4 regions of the Paenibacillus sp. FSL P4-0127 genome follow, and region 2 is predicted to be linked to each of the others. Evidence: riboswitches for the same ligand, from Rfam matches in the RefSeq annotation. Region 2 holds a riboswitch; each other region holds the start of a gene.
The links. Region 2 has a riboswitch for cyclic di-GMP ahead of NYE74_RS13085 (S-layer homology domain-containing protein). Riboswitches for the same ligand answer to the same signal wherever they lie in the genome.
Positions count from the first base shown of each region.

Region 1: another riboswitch for cyclic di-GMP. It lies ahead of NYE74_RS04230 (transglutaminase-like domain-containing protein); the one in region 2 lies ahead of NYE74_RS13085 (S-layer homology domain-containing protein).
Region 3: another riboswitch for cyclic di-GMP. It lies ahead of NYE74_RS29165 (response regulator transcription factor); the one in region 2 lies ahead of NYE74_RS13085 (S-layer homology domain-containing protein).
Region 4: another riboswitch for cyclic di-GMP. It lies ahead of NYE74_RS16725 (transglutaminase-like domain-containing protein); the one in region 2 lies ahead of NYE74_RS13085 (S-layer homology domain-containing protein).

Region 1 covers NZ_JBBOWY010000001.1:958,191-963,397, forward strand. The annotation lists gene NYE74_RS04215 (uracil-DNA glycosylase) at 1-301, shown strand, start outside; gene NYE74_RS04220 (hypothetical protein) at 377-610, opposite strand; gene NYE74_RS04225 (glycoside hydrolase family 16 protein) at 640-2,733, opposite strand; cyclic di-GMP riboswitch class I at 2,982-3,067, shown strand; cyclic di-GMP riboswitch class I at 3,123-3,210, shown strand; gene NYE74_RS04230 (transglutaminase-like domain-containing protein) at 3,224-4,024, shown strand; gene NYE74_RS04235 (collagen binding domain-containing protein) at 4,304-5,207, shown strand, end outside.
Region 2 covers NZ_JBBOWY010000001.1:2,910,097-2,915,303, reverse strand. The annotation lists partial or broken gene NYE74_RS13100 (GntR family transcriptional regulator) at 1-44, opposite strand, end outside; partial or broken gene NYE74_RS13095 (hypothetical protein) at 89-315, opposite strand; gene NYE74_RS13090 (hypothetical protein) at 486-1,307, opposite strand; cyclic di-GMP riboswitch class I at 1,609-1,701, shown strand; gene NYE74_RS13085 (S-layer homology domain-containing protein) at 1,974-5,207, shown strand, end outside.
Region 3 covers NZ_JBBOWY010000002.1:593,765-598,971, reverse strand. The annotation lists gene NYE74_RS29180 (DUF6075 family protein) at 1-5, opposite strand, end outside; gene NYE74_RS29175 (RNA polymerase sigma factor) at 124-543, opposite strand; gene NYE74_RS29170 (hypothetical protein) at 1,164-1,724, opposite strand; gene NYE74_RS29165 (response regulator transcription factor) at 1,955-2,650, opposite strand; cyclic di-GMP riboswitch class I at 2,753-2,838, opposite strand; gene NYE74_RS29160 (SDR family NAD(P)-dependent oxidoreductase) at 2,982-3,854, opposite strand; gene NYE74_RS29155 (TetR family transcriptional regulator) at 3,961-4,551, shown strand; gene NYE74_RS29150 (sensor histidine kinase) at 4,958-5,207, opposite strand, start outside.
Region 4 covers NZ_JBBOWY010000001.1:3,703,773-3,708,979, forward strand. The annotation lists gene splB (spore photoproduct lyase) at 1-348, shown strand, start outside; gene NYE74_RS16715 (LysR family transcriptional regulator) at 387-1,277, opposite strand; gene NYE74_RS16720 (MFS transporter) at 1,404-2,786, shown strand; cyclic di-GMP riboswitch class I at 2,893-2,975, shown strand; gene NYE74_RS16725 (transglutaminase-like domain-containing protein) at 2,992-3,798, shown strand; gene NYE74_RS16730 (response regulator) at 3,930-5,069, shown strand.

The DNA.
Region 1 (5,207 bases), 2.0 Mb from region 2:
CGCTTACAATAAGCCCGAGGCCAGAGCGGCATGTTTTCCTCATCTGCAGTTGCAGCTGCTTCAGAAGCAGCCGTCGGTGTTGTTCGGCTTCGGGAATGTCGTGGCGCAAGCCTTATTCCCGCAGAAGGAGAACGCCAGTGTCAAGGAATTGCGGGGGAGCTGGCACGATTTCCAAGGCTTGCCTATCGGCTTTACCTATCACCCGCTTGCCGTAAGAAGGAGGCCCAATTTGCTAAAGTTCTTCGTAGGGGACTTGAAAGCTTTGAAAGAGAAGTGGAAGGAAAGATCGACCTCATCATAACAACAGGAAAAACGAGAGGGAAGTCATATATCTTCCCTCTCATCTGCGTAAGGCAATATTCTACTATTACCCGGTTTACTCCGGAGTTCCTTGCGTCACCCCATGGACATAAGTTTGCCAAGGGGTATCCAGCGCTCCTTGCCCGGGGTTATAGGTAAAGAAGTACTCGACGGTATCCCCCTGTTTCAGATTATTGACCGCATAGGTATAGTTGCCGTTCCCCGCCCCGGTCATGGCCACGTTCAGCTGTACGCCGTTATTGACCTTGTAGTGCAAGTCGGCGAAGGTTGCGCCGTTTACATAGAACAATAAGTCATCGCCTGTTTTCTTCAGGCCCTTCACCTCATCGCCGATGACGATCGTGGAAGGGGCGCCGGTTCTTCAGGATTCTGCTGGCCGCCGCCGTTGTCTTTGTAAACACGCACATAATCTACTTGCAACGTTGCCGGGATATCGCCGGGATTCGGAGTCACACCGCCGTCAAAGTTCCCGCCGATCGCCAGATTCATAATCAGGTAGAACGGCTGGTCGAAAGGGGCGTTCGGATTGTTCGGCGCAGCTGCGGAATACCATTGATCCCTGTTAGCTTTAAAGAAGAACTTGCCGTCGACATACCATTTAATGTTGTCCTCTTCCCAGACTACGGAATATACGTGAAAATCATTGGCGATGGTTTGCCCTTCCGGGAAATGATATTCGCCGGAGACATGGGTATTCGCCGGCCATTGTCCGCCAAAGTGGATAGCGCCGCTGGACGTGCCGGGCAACCGTCCTCTCGCTTCCATCACATCAATTTCGCCGGATGCGGCCCACGAACCGTAGACATTATCTTGCGGAAGCATCCAGAAGGCCGGCCAGATGCCATTTCCTGCAGGCAGCTTGGCGCGAAAATCCACTCTGCCGTATTTGAGCGAAAAATGATCTTTGGTATTGATTTTCCCGGAGGAGTATTGTGCATACCGGCTAGGATCCTGCGGGAAGGATTTGGGCTCGTTTAAGGCCCGGATGTTTAACTTTCCGTCCTGGATAAATACATTTTGCGTACTGTTTGTATAGTGCTGCAGTTCCGCATTGCCCCAACCCCAGGTACCGGGATCGTCATTGAGATAGTAACCCAGTTCATAGTTCCATTTGCTCGTATCCAGCTTATTTTCGCTAAATTCATCCTGCCAGATGAGCTCCATGCCCTCAATGGCCGGGTTGCTTGGCGTTCCGACAGAAATATCCTCGCCATCGGTTACATCCGGACGGGGAGCGTTCGGGTTTCCGATAAAGGTGTAGTAGACGAAATTATCACCGACATTTCCGCCCGCCTGCCCGTTTAATGGATAGCCGATGCGGATCTGCAGATCTTCCTGGATGGGCTGGAACCATAGCCCGTAGATGTGGTCGACCCAATACCCCCACTGATTGGCGGCGGACATGTTATTGTAACCGTTGGCGGAGTATACAAATCCGCTCTGACCGGAATCCCCTAAATTGACCCATTGCCCACCCATGTTAATCTGGTATACGAAATTTCCAAGCTCATCGGCTACCGGCGCGTTTCCATCAATCTTAGGCAGCGGCACACCGATCGCACCGCTTTCATTGGCCGTGAAGGTCGTTCCGTCGTAGGGAGTAATGACATAAGAATTTCTTACGGGTTCATTAAAGATAATGGTATAAATGACGTTAACCAAAGAGGTTTTCGATTCTAATTTGACGTTGATCGACTCCGTGACGTTAAACCAGTAGCCGCCGCCTCCATCGGTGAAATGGCCGAAGTTTTTATCGTAGATCCAGCCGCTGGCCGCATTGTTGTCAATATCGATCCATGCACTGCTGTTTACAGGTTTTACGTACACTTTCAAATCATCGGCCACAGCTGCAAAGGGGATTGCCGGATCATTGTTGAAAACCGGATAGGTAAAGCCGGCGCCGCCCGTAGTATCCGCCGTAATTTGCGGCCCTTGTGTAGGCGTCATCGCCGTAATGGTGGTTTTGTTGATGTTTTGAAACACAAGAGTGTAATCCAGCGTAACCCCATTCGCTTTGGAGTACAGTTGAATTTCGGTTGTCGCGGAAAGAGTGAACCAATAACCGTTAAAGCCGCTGTCGCTCCAGTGGCCCCAGTTTTGGTTGTAGACAAAGCTGCCGGCACTGTCAATATCGACCCAACTGCCGCCCACTTTCACATTAACGCCCAAGTCTTGGATCACATCATTCCAGGTGGCGGAGCCTCCATTGAATTTAGGCATCACAAATCCGTAACTGGCTTGTCCAACCCCTGATTTTGTGATGACAGGTCCGTCCGCCGCTGAAAAATAATCCATAGAGGTGATAGTGGCCGTTCCCGCTCCTTCAGCGGCCTGAACCGGCGAAGTTGATAGCAGGCTGACGCTGGCCATCATAACTAGCGCCAGGAACAAACTGAAAACTTTTTGCTTCATAAATACCCTCCCTTAATCAATAGTGGATTCTCCTATCCCATACACGGTCAGGAAAATACTAACATTATAGTACATTTTTATTCTATCGAATGTGATCACCGGATGAACAGGTGCTATTTTTTTGGTGGGGTCCTATTTTTTCGGGTGAGTTCGAGTGAGTTCGGGGGAGGAATGATAGTTCGACAAAATTCCAAATTTTCTCTTGATGGTATTCCATATATTTGATATGATAGATTCACAAAAGCTGATCACGATAACGGCAAACTTGTCGAAAGATAAGGACGCAAAGCTACAGGGCCTTCTTGACGAACGTCAATGGCAGCCAGCTACCGAACGAAGATGCTTTTTTGTTTTTTTGGAGAAGATGTATCAGTATCTGTGAAACTCTATTACGAAAATAGCAAACTTGTCGAAAGACAGGGACGCAAAGCCACAGGGCCTTCTTGACGAAACGTCAATGGCAGCCTGGCCGCCGAAGGGAGTTTGCAGTATGCGCAACATTGTGTTCGCTATTGTAGGGCTTTTTGCGTTATTGATGTGGGCTCCGGATGTACAAGCTGCCCCGTCCGAAGATTGGTTGGGTTTGGAGCAGTTGGACCGTGGCGCCGTCGTCATTCGTTATGATGCGGAAGCCGGGGCCAAAACGAAGCTCATGATCGCAAAAGGTAATGACAAATATACCTATGTCCTTTCGCCGGATAAGCGGCAGGAAGTATTTCCGCTCCAGATGGGCAATGGTGAATATAAGGTTACCGTTCTGGAACAAGTCAGCGGTACCAAATACAAAATCGTTCAGGAAGCGGCCGTTACACTTCAACTTGCGGATGACAGCAAAGTGTTTTTGAACTCTGTGCAAAATGTCGATTGGAGCGATAGGGATCAGGCAGCCCAGCTTGCGAAGAAGCTTGCCCAATCCGCTCCGTCCGACGAGAAGAAAGTGCACGCTATTTATGAATATATTGTCGGTACGATCCGGTACGATCATACTCTGGCAGCCAGCGAATTGACGGACTACCTTCCCGATAGCAACCGCACGTTGGCAGGGCGGAAAGGGATGTGTTACGACTATGCCTCCTTGTTCGCTTCCATGTTGCGGAGTATCGGAATTCCGGCCAAGCTTGTTATGGGAACTTCGGAATACGTTGATGTTTACCACGCTTGGAATGAAGTTTATTTGAACGGACAATGGGTAACCATTGATACAACTGTCGATGCGGGCTGGAAGAGCAGTGAGACAGGGGTCAACATGATTAAAGACGCCTCGCGTTATTCCCCGGTGAAATACTATTGATTTTTACGAAATAAACATAGGCTTTGGACGATATGTCCAAGGCTTATTTGGCGTTGTTGAGAAATTGTATAGTATTGGCATATATAATGGCGGAAGCCCATTTGGTTCTGAAGAAAATACAGGCACAATTCATCGTGCGCCAATAAAGATCAGCGGAGGTGATGGACTGAAAATTACCCTATCGACATGTTGTCCGATGGATGCATGGCCCGAATTGCGCACGGAAGGCGGATCGGAACCGAATATAATGAGGGTGATGTAGAGACAGAGGGAGAGATTATGAGGAAAAAGGTTTGTGGAATCGTTGTGGCATTGCTGTTGCTGATGCAGACGCTGTATGGCGCATCCGTTTGGACGGCGAACGCAGCGGCCGGCGTGCAAGAATCAACGGGCAGCGCGCAAGAATCCGTGACGGATAGCGTATATGACCGGCCGGCGCCAGTCGCCAGGCCAGTCGCCAGTGCGGAGAGTATTTTAACCAAAGTCGTGTTAACCGATTTAAACGGTACCGTGATTGATGCGGTGTATAATCCCGATAGCAGTTTGGACGTCGGCGCGGCCGTCAACCTCAGCTATGAATGGGAGCTTCCAAACGGACACGGCTACAAGAATGGAGATACATTCAGCTTCGAGCTGCCGCGGCAGTTTGAAATTTTTACGGATATTGATGCCCCGCTTCTTGCCGATCAAGGGAAAGTCGGCCGGTTTACGGTCGATCTGAACGGGAAAGTTGTGATGACCTTCAATGATTACGTGGAGAGTCATTCCAACATCGCCGGCAAGCTGGAAATTCGTACGGAATTTAAGAAGGAAGTCCTTAAAGGCAGTACGGAAGTCGTTATTGCCATTCCAGTAAAAAGCGGAGTGCAGACCGCTATCGTGAATCTGAAGCCGAAGGGCGGAAAGCTGATCGAAAAGCAAGGGAAAGCGATCGGCAAAGATCGGATCGATTGGACGGTTCAAGTTAACAAGTCGCTGGAAAAAATCAAGCACGCGGTGATCACTGACGCACTGCCTGAAGGTTTGGAGCTTATTGCTGACTCTGTGGAGGTTTACCGTTTGCAAGTTAACGGTGACGGATCGGCGGCCCTTGGCGACAAGGTAGATTCCGGCAAATATAAGGTCGAAACGAACGGTGGCGCGAAACTGGAGCTTGCGTTCCAGGATGAGACGATCGGCAAGG
Region 2 (5,207 bases):
ACGCCGTGGAGAATCCGCTCCTTGATGATGTTTTTAATTTGCAAATATAACGGTCTATCTTTACGGGCAAACTCACGCCCCTGTTTCCCTACCTTTCCACATCCCCGGGGAGGATTGCTCTATCCCCCGGTGGATTTCCGCCTCCGCCGCCATCGGGGTGTCGCCCGGCACGGTATGCGCCAGCATCCCCGCTGCGGCCGAAAACCGGATGGTTTGCTCAGGGACGAAGCCCTCGTGGATGATCCTGCTGGCGAAGCCCTCCAGCTCGCCGTGGATGATCCCGCTGGCGAAAGCGTCTCCCGTCCCTATTCTATTTTTCCGTCCACGACGTCGATCTTTTCTCCGGTCCCCCGTTTAAGATGGCGGAGAACGAATCTTTCTTTCACTTTACTCGCCTCTTTTAGATAAACGTTATAATGTTTAATGGCGAATCGATATGTTCATTAGAAAGTGCGTCGTGAATATTCACGACGCACTTTCTATTTTTACTTTATTGTCAGTTCGTATAAATGTTTTTTTCCTTCATAAGTAAATTGAATTTCCCCGCTATCGAATTCGAAATCCCTAAGTATCTCTTTCTGACCGGTTTTGGTGTTATAGACAAATGCTTCATTGGTGTAACTCCCATCCGGATTGCCTGGCGTAGTGTAAACGCCCACGTACAAACCTTCCGAATTATCTACTGTATAATGATAAAATCTGCCTCCAGAGGCATGAAATTCTTCGATGACCTTGTTGCTGCTTGGATCATTAACATTCATTGCCCATAATTGTTGTCTTAGAGGCTGCGAACCACCACGAAAATCGGAAACGGTATGATATAAAATCGTATCGTTTACGGCAAATAAGTCATCAACTACGACATCGGCTTCGCCATCTTTAAGGGGTAGGGTTAGAAGTTTCGTCGATGTGTTGATATCCAGCGTATTATCTTTTGCATTACTTAGATATATACTAAAAGGCTCGGTAGGATAGTACTCTGGATAACTTTCCGTTTCAGGACGCTGCTCTAGCGTTGGCGCAGGAATCCAAACCATTCCTTTGGGTGTTTTAACGGCAAAGGTATATTTCTCCGCATTTTCGTCTTTTACTGCCACCTTATAAATCTCGCCATCGACATCAAGACTGATTGTTTTTTGAGATCCCTTACTATTATCAGTTGCAGGGCTGGTTTCATTTTTCGTTTGAGTAACTTCTGTTTTTGTTTTTTCCGTGGAAGCAGGCGCGCTTGTTATATTCCCGCAAGCCGATAGAATCACCGAACAAATCATGAAACCTATTACAAACTGGAGTGCCTTTTTGTTCAATACATTTGAGCTCCTTTAACCAAAATTTCATGCGCTTCTTTTATTGTATAACAATATTGCACTAATTCTGTGTCATTTCTGCTATTTAATGTTTGAAATTATTTAACAATTGGAAAAGAGGAGTACTTTTGTCTTTTTAAACGATAATATCCGAAAAAATATAGTATGGAAGCTCGGATCATCTATACTGTGACTTTTTTATCTATTACATTGTTGACAAGTGCTTTTTTTTGAAATATATTGAAATTGTTTGATAGGATATTAGTAATATTTTACTACATCCAGGTCTTTTTAACTATAATCGAATATTCGGCACACTAATCGAAAGATTAGGTCGCAAAGCCTTGGAGTCTAACAATTCGAAAAGCGAATTAATGACCGTCCGGCTGCATAACAATGAATACTATTGTTTATGCAGCCTTTTTTATTTTCCCCTCGTTCTCAACGGATTTTTCCGTGAGATATATAAAATACCCAAAGCAAGGAGGGTAGAAAATTAGTGCCTGAAAGGGAGGAATTCTATGAAAAAATGAGGAGGAACCAATGAAACGCGGGTTAAAAATAATATTGTCCTGGATTTGCATGTTTTCGCTTTTTGCCAGTCCCCTGTCCGTCTTCGGCGCAAGTTCGGGGGACCCCGTCTGGCCGAATCCCGGAGCCATTCAATTGAGCAAAACCGCCCAACCTACAGGGAGCCCTGGCGAGTGGGAAATTACGCTCAAGGCTGAAGGAAAAAACGTCCGGACCAGCTCGGACATCGTGCTGGTCATCGATAAGTCGGGGAGCATGGACCAGCGAAGTGGATGGTTTACACCATCGAAGATGGATAACGCTAAAGATGCCGCAAAGAAATTTGTGGATAATTTGCTGTTACCAAACTCTTCCACCCAAATCGCTGTGGTCTCATTTAATAAATCCTCTACCCTTATCTCAGGTTTTAAAGGTGCTGGCAATAAGAACGCTTTGAAAAATGCCATAGAAGGTATTGAACCGACCGGCGGAACGAATATCCAGGCGGGCTTGAAGAAAGCTAGCGACCTGTTGGCGAACAGTATCGCGCAAAACAAAATAATCGTGTTGTTAAGCGACGGTGAACCAACATTCAGCTTCAAGGGAACACATGCTGAAGGATTCAACTGGCCTAACAGCAGCAACAACTTTTCGATTACGAGTTTTGATTACGGAAAAACCCTTGGGACAGGTGCAGATTTTACTTTTAAAAACTATGATTGTAATATCTTTGGTTTTAACTGTAAAAACGACACCTACAACATCAACAATTATCAAGTCAAGGATAACGGCATCGGTACCATTTCCGAAGCAAAAATCGCCAAAGATGCAGGGCTCAAGATCTTTTCGGTAGGCTTGGAAGTTTCAAACAACAGCAACGCGATAAATGTGTTAAAAGACATTCAAAGCGAAGGCTACTTCCCTGCCAACAGCGATGAATTGAACACGATTTTCCGCGAAATGGCCGGAAAGATTTCCTATGCGGCTCAAAATGCCAAAGTCGTTGATCCGATGGGAGACATGTTCAATCTCAAGAAACAAGGCGCACAAGTCAGTCCTCAGGATTATTCCGCATCGCAAGGTACGGTAACTTGGAACGCTGCAACCGAGACATTTACTTGGGACGTCGGCAATATCGCCGAAGGTGAACCTGCTTCATTAACTTACAAAGTGGTCTTGGACCAATCCAAAAACCCCGTTTCTAATGTCCTCTATCCTACGAACGGCAAAACGACAATCGAATATACGAATGTTACGGGCGAGAAAGTTTCGAAGGATTTTGAGGTGCCGAAAGTAAGCATCGGCAACGGTTCCATCCTCATGAAGGGCTATAAAGTCAATGCGAGCGGCAAGCCTGTCAATGCCGAAGGCGTTGAAGTGGAAGGACCGGAATTCGCGGAATTGCTTTATAGCGAGTATTACAAGGATCAAAACGGGAATGAGGCTTTGCCGATCGGGGCTGCGGAATATTCCGTATCGGCCAAAAACATTGCCGGGTATCAGTTGAAGGTAGGAGAAAATCCTGTTAGCATCCGGCTTACCGCTACCAATCCGACACCGACAGTTTGGTTTGGTTATGAGGAAGCGGTTGAACGGACAGTTACCGTTCATTATTTGGAGCAGGGAACAGAAAAGGAACTCGCTCAATCAACTACGGTAAAAGGTGTCGCTGGGCAAAAAGTAACTCTAACGGCTGTCGAAATTCCGGGCTACACTCCGGAAAACAAAACTGCCGAGTACGTGGTTAAAGCCGAAGGCAGTAACGAGTACACCTTCTACTACGTCGCTAATAAGCAAAGCGTAGAAGTACAGTACCTCGAGCAAGGCACCAACAAGAAACTCGCTGACCCAACTACGGTTGAAGGCGTGACCGGGCAAACACTCGAGCTCAAAGCGATCGGCATCCCGGGCTACACCCCGGTGGAGCCAAGCTTCAACTATAAGCTTGGCGTGGAGAATGCTCCGCATATCTTCTACTACACACCGAGCGAACAAACCGTTACAGTGAAGTTCGTGGATAAGGAATTGGGGAATGAACTGATCGAACCTCGCACTGTGACGGGACACACCGGCAAAACCGTAACTCTCGAAGCAGCCGAAATTCCGGGCTACACTCCGGAAAACAAAACTGCCGAGTACGTGGTTAAAGCCGAAGGCAGTAACGAGTACACCTTCTACTACGTCGCCCATAAGCAAAGCGTAGAAGTGCAGTACCTCGAGCAAGGCACCAACAAGAAACTCGCTGACCCAACTACGGTTGAAGGCGTGACCGGGCAAACGCTCGAGCTCAAAGCGATCGGCATCCCGGGCTACACCCCGGTGGAGCCAAGCTTCAACTATGAGCTTGGCGTGGAGAATGCTCCGCATATCTTCTACTACACAGCCAATGCCACCGAACCGGATGACAGCAGGACTCTGACCGTCAGATACGTGGATCAACAGACAGGTAAAGACTTGCTCAATCCAACTGAGCGTTCGGGCAAAGTAGGCGAAAAAATTACCCTGACGGCCGAAAATTACACAGACACCGTTACGGGGGCGGTTTACAAACCGCACGCTTATGAAGTGCCGTACACCTTCACAGAAGATCAGGTGCAGCAATTCGTATTCAAGTATGCCCAAGGCAATACCGGTCAGGAGCGTATTGTAACGATCCACCATGTGGACCGAGAGACCGATGAAGAGCTTATCGAGCCAACGGCTTCCAAAGGTATCGCCGGAACGAATTTGGTCTTTTATCCTGAACCAATTTCAGTGACCGATGTCGTTTATTTCCCGGAACAAACCAAATACGACATTAAAATTACACTAGACGCTGGACAGGAATATACCATCTACTACGTTAAAGGCGAACCGGATGAACTGGCACAGGTCACCGTCTCTTATCGAGATCGAGAAACAGGTAACGAGTTGGCCGCACAGGAGATCTACAAAGGCCGCATTGGGGCCGGAATAGAGTTCTCCGCTAAACAGGTAGAAGGATATACTCCGGAAGTTGCAAACCACACGCATACTTGGACCGACGATCCGAATCAGACTTATGTCTTCTATTACACGAAAAACGCACCGGCGGATCGGCAATTGACCGTCAAGTATTTGGAAAACGGCACAAACCGGCAATTGGCGAGTCAGACCACAGTATCCGGCAAACCGGGAGAGACGAAAACGCTGACGGCCGTATCGGTATCCGGGTACAATCCAGTGAAAGCGACCGCTTCCTACACGTTTAGTGATCAGGAAGGCCAAGAGTACGCGTTCTACTACACTAAAAAATCGTCGGATTCATCCGGCTCCAGCGGATCGGATAATTCGGGAAGTTCAAACCCGAATCCAAGCCCAAGCACACCGGAAGTAGATCCGCTTCCGCCGTTGCCGCCGCTGCCTGCCGTT
Region 3 (5,207 bases), on a different contig from region 2:
TGCATCGTCACATACCCCTTTCGTATAGAATGCAGCGGCTGGTTGCAACCAGCCGCTGTCTGAACATGGTCCTCTATATAACCGTTCATTTTGGCAGGAAAATCGGACCCTCCCACGAAACGATTACATGTTTTTGAGCAAGGATTCCATTTGTTTCAAGCCCCGTTGAATCGATTTACGAACCGCCCGCTCATCGACATGCTCGGCTCTGGCAATATCGACTTTGCTCATATCCAAGAAATAATGGGCGTAAATCCGCCTGGCAGATTTCTCCGGCAAAAGGCACATTGCTTCATAAAGTTGCTGCCTTGAAAGTTTGCGCTCGTAATACTCCTCCGGTGAAATCGAAAGAAATAAAACATGCTGCTCAATCCCATCGTTGCGATCAAGCGAATAATAGGCCCGATGGCGATATGTTCGAAGTCTGTAAGCACCTTCTTCCAAGTCGAATCGCCGCATTTCGTGGGCAACTTCTTCATCTACATCAACCCATACATCCGACTTTATAAAAGGATACATATCCCGCAAATTCATCTTTTTCATTCATGTCCCTCCATTTTGGTTTGTTGGCAAACCAAAACAGAGGGGGGAGAACGACAGCCAACGCTACCTTTTGTGCCTTTGTATAACAGCTGTAGAAAACAAAAAGGACCTTGCCGGAGAGCGCGTCCACGCTCGATTGCGACTAGGTCCGATTGTGAAATTGAATTATATTCTTGCCGATATTTTCGCCGATTGCAGTTATGAGCAATAAGCATACATCGCCTTCACCCTCTTTCTCACCTGGCAACACCGTGTGAGAAATTAAGCGGGCTATGATGCATGGCGCTGCCCTTGTGCCGTTCAACTCCTTGGCATCTGATATTTAGCCGACAACTGCATTAGCAATATAGAAAAGCGCCGTACTTCCTTCCGCTGGGCATCAGGGAAAGAAACGACGCTTGTAAAAAAGTAATCACTGATTTTTCTTGTTGCTACCGTGGCACTGTCTGTCCACATTATCAACATAACACGAAACATGTGCATATGGCGTGCATAGTTAGTGCATAAAAAGGGCAAAACCAGTGCAGCATTCGGAACATGTTCCATGCGGCGCCGGCACTCCGACCCTCAAAGTTGAATACGGGGGTCAAATCTATGTGCAATGCGTCTTCTGAATTCATTCAATCTGCTTGAGACGACTCCAAATCCAGCAAAAACGCCCTATCTTTAATTTTCATGTAAATTTTGCGTAAAATTCGCTTCCGATGATAAAAGTACGCGCGGCGGGAAAGTGCCAGACGACTTATGGCATCTGAGGACGCAATATTATCAATATATCTCAATCGAACAAATAAGCCTTCTTCCGAGGTAAGCGACGTAAGAGCGTAGTCGATAAGACTGATTCTGGATAGCAATAATGGAATTTCATGTTCAGTGATCTGTATGCGTCGAATGACCGTTCGTAATACCGTTTCCTGTTTTCTGCCTCTGCTATGAGCCGCAACCATATGAAGGGTGCGCGTCAATTCTGGGATGTGAGCGAGTTCGGATTGAACATACTTCAATCTCGCTTTCCAGTCGTTATAGGACTTCAGCCACGATTCAACCTTTTCAAAGGGAACAGGGGCCAGATCTGCGACATCAGACACCCCTCCTTGCTGTGCATGCTTTCTTAACGTATTCCTCCGCCTGTTTGGCCCATCAATCGACTTCGTTGTACATTGTTCACGCTCCATTTCCATCGTCATCTACCCTTCTTTTCTAGATTCGCCAAAGTTGACAAGGCTATTTTCATAGTCTTCCTTTCCCTTTTTGCGACGCTCACCCCCGGTCGTATTTTCCTAAAAATCTCCCTCTTCATCAACCATTTTACCTATAAAGCGCTTAAAAATGGAGGGTGAAATTTTCATCAACACGATCAGCTCATAAAGTGTCGAATAAACACAAATTAACTCGAATTAAATACAAATTGCTAACACAAGGTTCGATCTTGACGATCGTACAAGCCTCTTCGTTTCGCTTTCTCGGCTGCTTCATGAATGGAACTGACATTGAACTTTCGAATGATGTTACGAATGTGCGATTTCATAGTGTTCTCTGTAACGCCTAATAACTCTCTAATTACCGGCTGTTTATAGCCCCACCCGATCAACTGCAAGATCTCTTTTTCAGTGGGGGTCAGCATGCAGTGTAATTCTTTACGCTTATCAAGCCCAATTTCATTACGGATTATGGATGCAGCATCTGCATGAAGGGAAGCCTGTCCCCGATAGGCTTCTCTGACGGCGTGCACGACATCCACATAGTTGATCTTGGTAATATAATTGATTGCTCCGGCCAACACAGCTTCCACAATGATTTCAGGCTCGCAGAGGGAGGTCAAGATGATGATTGGCATCAATTTTATTTTTAGAACTTCGGAAATTGTATGGAGTCCGTCCTGCCCCGATGAATGTAACACCGGATCAAGAATCATCACATCTAAATCCAATTGCTCACTCGCTCGAATGGCCGACTCCTTGTTTGTTGCAATATGAAATAGATTCATATCCGTCTCCGCATTGATCATTTCCGTCATCCGATGCTGCCAAATGGGGTCGCTGTCCACCAGCAGTACTTGTATCTTGCCTTCATTCCAACGCACGACTTCATCAACTTCTACGGGCATAACTTGCACGCTCCTCCATCTTATCATCACCTCGTTGATTGTTCTGGGAACACAAAAAAGACACGCCCCCGAAAGGCCGTGCCTTTAACTGACAGCATTAGCGAGGGTAACCCGGCGATCATTGCACGCAGGCAGAAGACCCGTGGCTTTGCGTCCCAGTCTTTCGAACTGGTTTGCCTTTTTCCTATGTCGCTTTATGATATATCGGGACAACTGATCAGATAGTCATGCATGCCCGTTAGGATGAAACCCAATCGCTACTGGATGATCCTGCTATTACCGCTTCAGTTGCCTCTCTTTCGTAGCAAATCGAGCTTTGGCAGGATTAACTTTATAGCTTACTAAGGTCGGGATGGACAGCATCGTCGGCATCCGTAGAGAGCGAGAGTTCTTCCCATTTGGCCAGTTCTGCGAGCTTCAACTCGTCAGCTTGCCGGATCATGTTCACGGCATCGCTGCCCAAAGCGAGCCATTGCGGCGGCTCTTCCATGTCGGCCACTTGAAGAATGATCTTCGCAGCCTTCTTGGGGTCCCCGATGGGACGTCTCCCCGTCCTGGCCGCGTCGCTGAAGATATTCAGCAGTATGCCGACTGTCTCTTGATACGCTTCGCCAGGCGGAATGATCTTCATCGAGGATCCTGCCCAGTCGGTACGGAAACCGCCGGGTTCAATCAAAGTTACTTTCACCCCGAAAGGCTTGGTCTCTGCGGCAAGCACGCCGGAAAATCCTTCGACGCCATGCTTGGCGGCCGTGTATGCGGCGAGTCCCGGTCCTGCCGGGCGGCGTCCGCCGATCGTGGAGAATTGAATGAACCGCCCGCTCTTTTGCTTTCGGAAGACCGGAACCGCCGCGCGGCTAACATGGACGACACCGAACAGATTGGTCTCGATCTGGGCGCGGAACTGTTCCGACGGCGTTTCCTCAATCGATCCGAGATCGGCGTATCCGGCGTTGTTCACGACAACATCGATTCGACCGAATTTCTCTACGGCTTGCGCAATGGCCTGTTTGGCTTCGTTCTCATCGGTAACATCCAGTCGAACGGCATAGGCGCGTCCTTCGCTTGCGGATACCAGTTCTCGCAACGTCTCCGGATTTCGCGCCGTTGCCACCACCAGATCGCCCCGTTCAAGCGCGGCTTCAGCAATGGCGCGGCCAAATCCGCGCGAGGCTCCTGTAATAAACCATACTTTTGCAGGCATAACTTTCGCCCTCCTTATTGAATGAACGTTTAATTAATTACTTCCTCATTAAACCACACGCCAAATCCGGTTGTCAAATGAACGTTTATTCAAGTATAATGATCCCATGATGAAAAGAGATCCCGAATCCAAAAAACGACAGCTTCTTGACGCCGCCTTGAAGGAATTCGCCGCTCGCGGCCTGGCCGGAAGCCGGGTCGATCAAATTGCCGAGCGAGCCGGGTGCAGTGCAGGACTGGTATATACCTATTTTGGCAGCAAGGACGAATTGTTCGACGCTGTGTTGCATTTTATTGTCAACGAGACTATAACCAATATTCCCATTATTCCAGAAGACCTGCCCGAGTATGCAGGAAAGCTATTCGATGCGAGCGTGCAGCATCCTGAAGTCGCTCGTGTAATCATGTGGCACCGACTCGAACGAGGCGGGACCGATCAACTGATCCCCGGAAGCATCGAGGCCGCTCGTCATAAAATCGATGTCATTCGAGCCGCTCAAGAGGACGGAAGGCTTTCATCCCGGTTTGACGCGGAACAATTGATGATACTTGTTCAAAGCATCGCTGCTTTGTGGTCGTCCCAACCTCCCGAGATCGCAGAACTGGCGGCCGCGAAATCGGATCATGCACGTCGACGCGCAACGGTAGTTGAGGCCGTCAGACAATTGATTTCCAAGTCCGGAGAGATAGAAATATAGAGAGCTTTAGGTACAGCCCTGAAGATAAAAACGACTACACACTGTACTTACAGTTTGAACCGGCGGCTAGTCATTCGTCGGTTATTTTTTTAGTCGTCTTAATTTTTGGATCGTGCATTTTAATGTTCGCTTCCTTATCATTCATGCCCCACTTTCAAACCGGCGGGGGTGTTGCTGACATCTGTTTCGCCATCGTTTTCTATCCTCTGTTCTGCCGCTTGCACGTTTGCTGGAAAAAGGCGTGAAATATGCGGCTTTGCTCTATTGCCTCTCTCTTTGATTTGTCTTCTATCTGCCAGAGGGAAAGTAGGTATAAAGCCGGGCAGCAGTTCTGCAGACGCTTCCCTGGAGGAAGAGGGTTTATACGCGGATTTCGCGGCATATAAGGCTAATTCGGCTAATACGGTTAAACTAGCCGGAGGTGGAAATAGAACGTCATCCCTTCCGGCGTGCTATGTGCTCCGAACGCCTGTTCATGAAGCAGCATAATTTCCTTAACGACCGAAAGCCCCAGTCCAGTTCCGCCCGCTTTACGGTTCCGCGAGTCTTCCCCGCGGTAGAAACGCTCCCAAATCAAAGGCAGCTGATCCTGCGGAATAAGCGGCCCCTGGTTGGTAACGGAAACACGGAGAAATTCCGGCTGAGCCTCCAGACGG
Region 4 (5,207 bases), 790 kb from region 2:
TATCCGCTTGGCTTTATCGTCGCGCCCATTTACATTCACGAAGGATGGGAGGACGGGTACCGCCATATGTTCGAACGGCTGGATGCCGAACTGCCGGCCGAGGCGAAAGAGGACCTTACGTTTGAATTCATTCAGCACCGCTTCACGAAACCGGCCAAACGGGTGATCGAGAAAAATTACCCGATGACCAAGCTGGAACTGGATGAAGAAAAACGCAGATACAAATGGGGCAAATACGGCATCGGCAAATATATCTATCCGAAAGAGGAAGAGGAGGATTTGAAAACGCATCTGTTCGGTTATATGAAAGATTTTTTTCCAAAGGCGAAGCTGGAGTATTTTACTTGACCGGCGGCCCGCCGGACGCCGGAGGATGGCGCTGCAGCTTACGGCGCCTGAAGCTCCGCGTAATATTCGGCCAAAAACCGGCCGAAGCTGCGGGCGGCTTTGGGAAGATACCGCCGCTCCAGCCAGGCGATCCGGAAGACGCGCCGGCATACGGGGGTTTCGAGGCGCAGCATTTTATAAGGCGGCGTCTCGTCTTTGCGGCATGCGGGCATAAAAGCTACGCCAAGTCCGGCCTGCACCAGGCTGCCCAAAGCGGACGGTTCGTCCACCTCGCAGACGATGTTCGGCGAAATGCCCGCTTCGCGGCAAAATGACGCGTTTATTTTCCGGAACGGATGGCCAGTTTTATATTCGATGAAAGGCTCGGCCGCCACCTCCTCCAGTCGGATGCTGCTGCGCCGTTCCAAGGGATGGCCGGGCGGCACCGCCAAAAACACCTCGGCGTCCAGCACCGGCTGCTCGCGGATATCCGGATGATCGATGGAAGCGGCGGTAAAACACAGATCCACCTCGCCGTTTTCCAGCAAATTTACCAACTCCTCCATGGAAGCGGGCGGCGTTTGCAAAATGCGGAAATTCACTTCCGGATGCTCAGTCCGGTAGGCGCTTATAGCGGAAGTAATCCGGCCCAGGTTGTTCGTCGCCAGATGAATGCTTCCCCGTTCGGTTCCCGCCAGATCGGCGACTTCCTTCCGACCTTCCTCAAGCACGTTCAACGCGAGATCCACCTTTTTCAAAAACGCTCTGCCGAAGTGGTTGAGCCGGATTTGCCGGCTCTGCCGGTCAAACAGCGGCACGCCCAAATCCTGTTCCAGGCGGGCGATCGTTTTGCTCAGCGCGGGCTGGGCGATATGAAGCTCCTGCGCGGCTTTTGTCATATGCTCCAAGCGGGCGACCGTCTGAAAATATTGCAGCTGCAGCAATTCCATACCGTTCGTTCCTTTCTATTAATATACTGTAGTATATGATTTTATAATTAAATATATATTTTTAATTATCAATATGCAAATATAAAATATCTCATAACAAAGGTTTTTGAGGGGGCATGATTTGTTATGAGAAAGCAGGCAGAGGGCGATTCAGCCGAAAAGCTGATCCGTATTTTGGCGTTTACGATGGTGCTCTCGTCGATGAGCGCTACGATGTTTAATATCGTGCTGCCGGAAATTAAAAACGAGTTCCAATTATCCGTGGCGCAGGTCAGCTGGGTATCCACCATTTATATGCTGATCTATGCGATCGGATCGGTCATCTACGGGAAATTGGCCGACGTATTCAGGTTCAAAAATTTAATCACGTTTGGCTTGGCCGTGTTTTGTCTGGGCTCGCTCGCCGGGCTTGCCGCCCAGGCGTTTTGGATGGTGCTGGCCGGGCGGGTTTTGCAGGCGGCGGGAGCGGCGGTCATTCCGGCGGCGGCGATGATCATTCCCGTCCGCCACTTTCCGCCCGAACGCCGCGGATACGCGCTCGGCATCACGGCAACCGGACTGGCTGTCGGGGGGGCGATCGGACCGGTCGTCTCGGCGCTAATCGTCAGTCTGGTCGATTGGCGTTGGCTGTTTTGCATTCCGATGCTGATGCTTGTCACCTTGCCGTTTTACCGCCGTTATTTAAGCGAGCAGGCGCCCAAATACGCCAAAGTCGATTGGCTGGGGGCCGGTCTGCTGGGCGGTGCGGTTGCGTTGCTGCTGCTGGGCGTTACTTACGGCCGAATTACCTTCTATCTGGGCAGCCTGCTCCTGTTCTTGTTGTTTTTTATCCGCAACCGGACTGCGGCTCACCCGTTCGTGGATCCGCAGCTTTTCCGCAACAGAAGTTATTCCCTGGGGCTGCTCATAGCCATACTGGCGATGGGGATCGGTTACGCGCTCCCGTTCTTGACGCCGCAGCTGCTGGCGGATGTCAACGGGCTTGCCTCGGGCTGGATTGGCTTCGCTATGGTTCCGGGGGCGGCGGTGTCGGCTGTTCTGGGCAGAGCTGGAGGCAAGCTGGCGGATGCCAAGGGCAACCCGTTTGTGTTTTGCAGCGCGTCCATGCTGCTGCTGGTTTGCTTTACCCTGATCTCGATCTTCGCGGGAGCGGCGGTCCCCATCATTGCAATATTATTGATCCTTGGCAACGTCGGACAGATGTTTATGCAAATTGCCTTGACAGGCACGATATCGCGGACGCTGGCCAAGGAACAGACCGGGGTTGGCATGGGGCTGTTGTCGATGTCGAACTTTCTTTCCGGCGCGGTGGCGGCCGGCGTCTACAGCAAGGCTGTGGATCAAGGCGGCAGCGTGCATTGGAACCCGTTAAACCTGTTTGCGAATTCCGGTGTGTACAGTAATATCTATCTCATTCTCGCAGCTTTGGAGATGATTATGGTACTTTTTTATTATTTTTACTTTTTGCGAAATGAACGGCCCCGTCTGCAAAGTTCGTCTATCAACTGAGACTAAAGTCGCAAAAAAATATTAAAAATTTTAGATTTTTTCGTCTTATTGGGCTAATAAATGACGCCAACGCTTCCGATAGAGATAGAGAAGGACATAAAACTTTACACGATAATGGCAAACCTGTCGAAAGGCAGGGACGCAAAGCTACAGGGCCTGTAAATTTTTTACTGGCAGCCAGTTACCGAAGGAGGTTTTATTTTTTATGCGTAAATTGATGTTTGCAACGTTGACCCTTGTACTTTTGTTTGCCGGTTTCGGCGGGACAGGGGCGCGGGCGGCCGAACTTGAGGGCTGGCTCAATAAGGACAACCTGTCTCAGGGAGCGGTGACCATTTATTACGACGTGAAGCTGAATGTCAAGACCAAGCTGGTGATCGAGAAAAGGAACAATAAGTATACCTATAATCTGACCTACGGTGCCCAAGGAGAGACGTTCCCGCTGCAAATGGGCAACGGGGATTACACGATCAGCCTGTTGGAACAGATTAAAGGGACTACGTACCGCCTTGTGCAGAAGGATACGGTGAAGCTTGATTTGCAGGATGAGACGCCGGTCTATCTGAGTTCGACGCAAAATGTGAATTGGAATATAGACGGTCTGGCGGCAAAGAAGGCGGCGGAGCTGACGAAAGATGCGGCTGCCGATGAAGATAAAGTGAAGGCCATTTATAATTACATCATCCGCACCATCAAATACGACGACAGCCTGGCGTTTACCGCTACATCGAATTACCTGCCGAATATCGAGCGTACCTTGACTGCCAAGAAGGACACCTGCTACGGCTTTTCCTCCCTGTTTGCGGGGATGCTGCGCAGCGTTGGGGTTCCGGCCAAGCTGGCGATGGGATCTTCCGACTATGTAAAAACATATCACGCCTGGAATGAAGTTTATATAAACGGACGCTGGGTGGTTATCGACACGACGGCCGATGCCGGCTGGAATGGAACGACGACCGCTTTTACAATGATCAAAGATGCTTCGAAATATAAGGCGGACAAGTTATACTAAGCCAGTTCAATAATAAGACGAATAGGAAAAAAAAGAGCCTTGAACGACTGTTCAAGGCTTCTTTGTTTGGGCGGGATATGCTAATCTTCTTATAAAGGGGAAGAGTATCCAAGCGGGGGAGTCTGGCTCTTATGAGAGTAATACTTGTGGATGATGAACAACTGGCCTTGAATTATATGGAACGGTTATTGCTGAAGCTTGCCGACGTGGAGGTTGTCGGGAAATTTACCGACCCCGTCAAGGGGATGGGCGAAATTCTCCAAGAACGTGTGGATGTGCTGTTTTTGGACATCAGCCTGCCGGAAATCAACGGTATTGAACTGGCGGAACGGATTTTGGAAGCAAGACCGGAGATACATATCGTTTTTGTCACGGCGTATGATGAATATGCCATAAAAGCCTTTGAGTTAAACGCTCTGGATTATGTGCTCAAGCCGATCAGAGCCGAGCGCCTGGCCAAAACCGTGGATCGGATTCAGGAGCGGCTGAAAGCGGGACAGGAGCAAGTCGCCGGTTCCGAACAGGATATCAAAATATGCTTGTTCAAACAGGTAAAGGTGGAGGCGCGGCATGGACAGCCGACCCTCCTGCAGTGGCGCACGACGAAGGCGCAGGAGTTGTTTCTCTATCTCTTGCAGCACCGGGGAAGGTTGGTCCGAAAGTCTACTTTGATCGATGTCTTATGGCCGGAATACGAGACGGACAAGGTCAACTCGCAATTATATACGTCCGTGTACCATATTCGGAAAACACTTAAGCCTTACGGAGACCATTTTCAAATTGTGAATACGATGGAGGGTTACATCCTGAATACCCATCAGGTCCGCTTGGATATCGACGAATGGGAGGCCAAGCTGGCTGCGCTGCCGCCCGTGTCCGGCGATTCGCTGGACGCATATTTGGAGACGATGAAAATCTACACCGGAGATTATCTGCAGGAATACGATTACTGGTGGACGGAAAGCGAGCGCCAGCGGCTCAAGGCCATTTGGCTTCACACTTCGCTGGCGATCGCCGATTGGTACCTCGGGCAAGAGCTTTGGGAGAAGGCGGGAGCTTACTATCACAACATCCGCACCCTTCATCCCCAGGAAGAGGCGCCTTATTTTGCCCTCATGAAAATATACGCACTGCAGCAGAACTTTGCCATGGTGCACCGTCAGTACCGCAAACTCGCAGCCGTACTGAAGGAGGAACTGAACGTGGAGCCCAGCCACTACATAACGGAATGGTATGGACAATTTACGGAGAAAGCGGGGCAGGCACGTTAAGCCGCCCGCTTCCGGCGTTTTTTTATCATAGAACAAGCCATCTTGACCGGCCGTTGGCCGGTTTTTTTGTTCAGAATTTGTATAGATCTTGCGCGTATACTCCGAATGAACCATTTCAGTCGAATTTTCTGCGGCCTT